Rubrivirga marina: one gene and its partner. The main gene of each other region encodes a partner of the protein of the gene in region 2 in a complex. Links are inferred from orthologs where the notes say so. Each region holds a gene or a part of one and is shown on either strand. Other genes may lie near its edges.

Region 1 (2,880 bases), 940 kb from region 2 along the record:
GTCCGGTCGGTCGCCGTTGACGTCGATCCCGAAGGCCCGCTGGGCGGCCCGGTTGGCCTCGATGACCTCCCCGCCTCGCTTCACGTCCAGGAGCAGGACGGGGTCGGCCGCTGCGTTGAAGAGGTGGCCGTAGCGGACCTCCGAGGCCCGGAGGGCCTCCGATCGCTTCCGTACCTGGCGCCGGAGGAGGACGGCCCACAACACCGCGATGAGGAGCAGCCCGGCCACGCCGAGCGCCCCGTTGCGGTATTCGGTCGGCGAGAGCCCGGCCTTCTTGACGTCGCCGTCGACGAGCGGGTAGACGAGGTACGAGCCGTCGTAAGGCGGCTGAGGGTCGTACTGGGCCGCGATGCCGCGGACGCGCGCGTAGTCGCCGATCCGGACGGCGTCGAACGAGACGGGCGCCGGCCGGAGCGTGTAGGCGAAGACCTGAATGAGGTCGGTCCCGCTCAACAGGATCATGATCCGCCCACCGGGGGTGTTCTCGATCTCGAGCACCCGGCCCTCGACGACGACGAGCTCGCCCTCGTGGCCCTCGATGTCGGGTCCGGAGCCCCCGTCGGGCCGCTTGTCCGGGGTCAGCCGGGCGGGCTCGATCTCGCGCGCCGGGCCGGGGAGGGCCCGGGCCTCGGGGTTCTGCAGCTCCAGCATCCCGTCGCGGAACCCGAGCGTCCCGGCGAGACGGAGGCTGTCGCCGGAGAGGACGGCGTCGGCGTCGGGGGGGAAGACGAGGCGGAGCCCGCCGGTGCCGTCCTGGACGTACGCCTCGCCGAGCCCGGCCCGGATGAGCCCCGTCCCGGCCGTCACCCGCCCCGTCACGACGACGCGCTTGCCGACCCGGTCGGGGACGCCGTCGCCGTCACCGTCGTTGCGGAGGGAGCGGATGGACGAGAGGTCGCCCTCGCCGGCCGTCTGGGCGTGCGGCGTCCCGGCCGCGCACAGGCAGGCGAGCGCGGCGATCCAGAGGACGCGGGGGCGGAAGCGGGGCACGGTGGCTGGGGGTGCGCCTCGTGTATCGTCCGCCCCCACTCGCTGGATAAGCGCCGGCCCGTCAGGACGGACTCCCTCCTACAGCGCGTTCGCCCCGTAGCTTGCCCCGATGCCGACTCCGTAAGAGCGCGCCCGGACGCCCCGTCTGAGCCCTCGACAGACTCTGAGAACGAACCCGGCACCGTCCGGGCCGTATCCACACGACCCAACCCACCTTATCCAATGTCCGCCTACGTCACCGGCACCGACGCCAACTTCGAAGCCGAGGTCCTCAACAGCGACCAGCCCGTCCTCGTCGACTTCTGGGCCACCTGGTGCGGCCCCTGCCGCACGATCGCGCCCACCATCGAGGAGATCGCCTCCGAGTACGACGGGAAGGCGAAGGTGGTCAAGCTCGACGTCGACAACAACCCGCAGACGGCGATGAAGTACGGGATCCGCTCGATCCCCTCGCTCCTGTTCTTCAAGGACGGGAAGCCCGTCGACCAGATGGTCGGCGTGGTGCCGAAGCGGGTCCTCGCCGAGAAGCTCGACACGCTCGCCGGCCAGGCCGCGTAACGCCCGCCGGCCCGAGCCCTCGGGGGCGCCGCCCACCGGTGGCGCCCCCGCGTTTTTAGTTCGTCTCTGCTCATGACCGATCTGCCCACCCCCCTCCCCGACGGCCTCGACTGGGGCGCCGCCGAGCGCCACGCTGTCGTCATCGTCGGGACCGGCCCGGCCGGGTTCACCGCCGCCCTCTACGCCGCCCGCGCCGGCCTCGACCCGCTCGTGGTCCAGGGCCCGGCCCCCGGCGGCCAGCTCACGACCACGACCGACGTCGAGAACTTCCCCGGCTACCCCGACGGCGTCATGGGGCCAGACCTCATGCAGGACTTCGAGAAGCAGGCCGTCCGGTTCGGCGCCGTGCTCCGCTGGGGGACCGTCACGCACGTCGACTTCTCCGAGACCCCGCACAAGCTCGTGATCGACGAGACGACGCCGATCCTGGCCGACGCCGTGATCGGGTCGACGGGCGCGAGTGCGAAGTACCTGGGGCTGGAGAACGAGAAGCGCTTGCTGGGGCGCGGCGTCAGCGCGTGCGCGACGTGCGACGGCGCGTTCTTCCGCGACGAGGAGATCGCCATCGTGGGCGGCGGCGACACGGCCATGGAGGAGGCCCTCTTCCTGACCCGGTTCGCCTCGACGGTCCACGTGATCCACCGGCGCGACGCGTTCCGCGCCAGCCAGATCATGCAGGACCGCGTGCTCTCGAACGGGAAGGTCCAGGTCCACTGGAATACCGTCGTGACCGACGTGCTCGGCGACGACGCCGTGACGGGCCTCCGGCTGGAGGACACGGAGACCGGCGAGGCGCGCGAGCTGCCCGTGACGGGCTTCTTCGTCGCCATCGGCCACCAGCCGAACACCGACATCTTCCGCGGCTGGCTGGAGATGGACGACGCCGGCTACGTCCAGACGCACCCCGACTCGACGCACACCGACGTCGAGGGCGTCTTCGTCTGCGGCGACGCGCAGGACCACGTCTACCGCCAGGCCGTGACGGCGGCCGGGACCGGGTGCATGGCGGCCATCGACGCCGAGCGCTGGCTCGCCGAGCGCGACGTGATCGACGAGACGCGGACCGAGACGGAGTACCACGCGGCCCCGGCCGAGGACTCGGAGACCCACCGGCCCGTCGCCGAGTCCGAAGCGTAACCGGGCCGGTCCCGATCAGCATATGCGCGCCGCCGTCCTCGTCCTCCTGCTGCTGGCCCCGTCCGCCTCGGCACAGGTGGCGGCCCGGCTGGCCGACCTCCGCCTCGAGACGGCCGTCCGGCTCGCGCTCGTGGACGACGCGCGGACGCGGGCGCTCGACGTGGCGGTCGCGGCGCGCGACGGCGGCGTCGAGGT
Region 2 (2,963 bases):
CTCCCGCTCGCGGAGCTCCGGCGGCAGGTCGGGCTCGTGCTCCAGGACGTCTTCCTGTTCTCGGGCTCGATCGCTGAGAACGTCACGCTCGGCGACCCCGACGTCTCCCGCGAGCGGATCACCGAGGCGGGCCGCCTCGTCGGGGCCGACCGGTTCGTCGACCGGCTGCCGGAGGGCTACGACGCCGAGGTCGGCGAGCGGGGCGCGTCGCTCTCGCTCGGCCAGCGCCAGCTCCTCTCGTTCGTCCGCGCGCTCCTCTACGACCCCGCCGTCCTCGTCCTCGACGAGGCCACGTCGTCGGTCGACACCGAGACCGAGGAGATGGTCCAGCAAGCGGTCGACGTGCTCATGGAGGGGCGAACGGCGCTCGTCGTCGCCCACCGGCTCTCGACGGTCCAGCACGCCGACCAGATCCTCGTGCTCCACAAGGGCGAGGTCCGCGAGCGGGGCGACCACCAGGCGCTCCTGGCGCAGGATGGGCTGTACCGACGTTTGTACGAATTGCAGTACGCCGACCAAGAGCGGGCGGCGGCCTGACGAGACGAACGCGTACCCCACGCCTCCTGCTGGCTTGCAGGTCGCACCGGGGCCTGGCGTCCACGTCGTGGTGCTCGGGGGCGGCAGTTTGGGCTACGCGCCATGTCACCACGGTCCGCCAAGGGCCCCCCTCCCTGCCACCGGGGCGCCCCACCCCGACGGGGCGACCTCGCGTCGCCCTTTCGGCCGGGGCTTGACATCGATCAGTCTGTGCCCTATCGTTTATCGTCGATCGACGATAATGCTGTTCCACCCACCCCCTACCCCATGCTCCCCACGACCCTCTCCCACTGCACCTGCTCCGACCCCGACTGCGATTGCGGCGGCGGGTGCTGCTAGCCTCCGCGCGGCGGCGGGCCCTGCTCGCCGCCGTGCCCGACCTGCGTGCCCGACCTGCATGACCGACACCACGTCCGACGCCGACCTCGCGACCTGGGCCAAGGCCCTCGCGCACCCCGCCCGGCTCGCCATCCTCCGCACGCTCGGCGCGCGGGGCGAGTGCGTGTGCGGCGAGGTTGTCGAGGTCGTCGGGCTCGCCCAGTCGACGGTCTCGCAGCACCTCAAGGTGCTCCGCGAGGCCGGCCTGATCCAGGGCACCGCCGACGGCCCCCGCTCCTGCTACTGCCTCGACGCCGACGCCCTCACGGCCGTCTCCGCCCACCTCGGCGCCTTCTTCGACGGCCTCGACTCCTGCTGCGCCGATGACTGCTGCTGACCCCGTCCGGACGTCCGTCCTTTTCGTCTGCACCCACAACTCGGCGCGGTCCCAGCTCGCCGAGGGCCTCCTCCGGGACCGCCACGGCGACCGCTACGAGGCGTTCAGCGCCGGGACCGTCGCGCGGGGCGTCCACCCGCTCGCGGCCGAGGCGCTACGCGAGGCCGGCATCGACCCGAGCGGCCAGACCTCCAAGACGATCGACGACCTGGGCGGCCGAGCGTTCGACGTCGTCGTGACCGTCTGCGACAACGCCCGCGAGGCCTGTCCGTACGTCCCGGCCCGTGACCGAAATGTCCACCGCGCGTTCCGCGACCCGTCCGCCGTCGAGGGCTCCGACGACGAGCGGCGGGCCGCCTTCCGGTCCGTCCGCGACGAGATCGCGGCGTGGCTCGACGCCGAGTTCGGCCCATGACCCAGACCCTCTCCCCCGCCGCCCCAGACGACTGGCCAGCGATCCGCGCTCTCCTCGACGCGGCCTCCCTCCCAACCGCTGACCTGCAAGAGGACCACATCGACCGCTTCCTCGTGGCGAGCGGTGGAGGCGCCGTCGTAGGGTGCGTGGCGGTCGAACCGTACGGAGAGGCCGGACTGTTCCGCTCGCTCGCCGTGGCGCCCGAGGCCAGGGGGGCCGGCCTCGGCGGCCGGCTGACCGAGGCGGCCGAAGCGCGAGCGCGTGACGCCGGGCTCCGCCGGCTCGTGCTCCTCACGACTACGGCTGCCCTGTTCTTCGAGGGCCGAGGCTGGGTGCCGCTCGACCGCGCCGACGTGCCCGCCGCGGTCCGCCGAGCGAGCGAGTTCACGTCGACGTGCCCGGCCTCGGCGGTGTGCCTGGGCAAATCCCTCTTCCCTCGACACCCCGGGGCACCGAGGCGCGGCACGGTCCGTTGACACCCCCAACGCTCACCCCTGCCATGCGTACCCTCGCCGCCGTCGCCCTCGCCCTGACCCTCAGCGCCTGCTCCGGCGCCTCCATCGACGAGGCCTACGGCCTGCCCGACCCGTTCGAGTGGACCTACTTCCACGGCGAGCCGGCGGACGTGGTCGCCGCCCTCGACGACTCGTTCAACCAGACCGGCATCCGCGTCGAGTCGATCCGCAACGAACAAGAGGGCGTCGTCATGACGATCTCGAGCGCCTCGGGCCGGGCCGACTTCAGCCAGATCCTCGTGCAACCGACCGACGTCGAGGACTACTCCGCCCGCGCGCAGATCTACCCGCAGCGCGACCCGCTCCCGCGCTGGCTCGAGACCCAGGTCTCCGGCCGGATCTAGCGCCCCGAAGTCCGGACTCGGCCGTATCGTACGTCGATGCCCACCGTCCGTCTCTGGGCGTTCGCGGCGCTGGCGGTCCTCGCCGGCTGCCGGAGCGCCGCCCCCCCGTCCGTGTCCGAGTTCGCCCCGCTCGCCGAGGCCGTCGAGGGCGTCCTCGCCCGCCACCCCGCGGCGACGGTCGCCGTGGTCGTCCGCCGCGCCGCGCCCGGCGACACCGTCGCCTACGGCCGCAACGCCGACCGCCCGTTTCACGCGGCCTCGACGATGAAGGTGCCCGTCATGATCGAGGCGTTCCGCCAGGTCGAGACCGGCCTCCGAGCCTGGGACGATCCGGTCCGCGTCGAGAACCGGTTCCGCTCGATCGTCGACGGCTCCGAGTTCGCCATCACCGACGACTCCGACGACGCGCTCTACTCGCGCCTCGGGCAGGACGTCCC

What was found. The genes of interacting proteins can lie anywhere in the genome.
Region 1: the proteins of BSZ37_RS08575 (region 2) and trxA are in contact, whole or in part, in an NMR structure (PDB 2IPA), measured with the Bacillus subtilis proteins. The link is inferred for Rubrivirga marina from one-to-one orthologs.

What each region holds. Positions count from the first base shown.
Region 1 is NZ_MQWD01000001.1:1,155,705-1,158,584, forward strand. The notes cover bases 68-2,880. They hold trxA (thioredoxin), read left to right. Parts: upstream 68-1,212; coding sequence 1,213-1,548; downstream 1,549-2,880. Other genes in these bases: BSZ37_RS04780 (PAS domain-containing sensor histidine kinase), read right to left, coding at 68-990; trxB (thioredoxin-disulfide reductase), read left to right, coding at 1,621-2,685; BSZ37_RS21400 (LysM peptidoglycan-binding domain-containing protein), read left to right, coding at 2,708-2,880. Also shown: more of BSZ37_RS04780, read right to left, coding at 1-67. UniProt on the Bacillus subtilis protein: Participates in various redox reactions through the reversible oxidation of its active center dithiol to a disulfide and catalyzes dithiol-disulfide exchange reactions.
Region 2 is NZ_MQWD01000001.1:2,091,438-2,094,400, reverse strand. The notes cover bases 57-2,952. They hold BSZ37_RS08575 (arsenate reductase ArsC), read left to right. Parts: upstream 57-1,238; coding sequence 1,239-1,667; downstream 1,668-2,952. Other genes in these bases: BSZ37_RS08560 (serine hydrolase), read left to right, coding at 2,563-2,952; BSZ37_RS08565 (hypothetical protein), read left to right, coding at 2,167-2,526; arsN2 (arsenic resistance N-acetyltransferase ArsN2), read left to right, coding at 1,664-2,143; BSZ37_RS08580 (ArsR/SmtB family transcription factor), read left to right, coding at 935-1,252; BSZ37_RS08585 (ABC transporter ATP-binding protein), read left to right, coding at 57-537. Also shown: more of BSZ37_RS08585, read left to right, coding at 1-56; more of BSZ37_RS08560, read left to right, coding at 2,953-2,963. UniProt on the Bacillus subtilis protein: Catalyzes the reduction of arsenate [As(V)] to arsenite [As(III)]. In vitro, can dephosphorylate para-nitrophenyl phosphate (pNPP).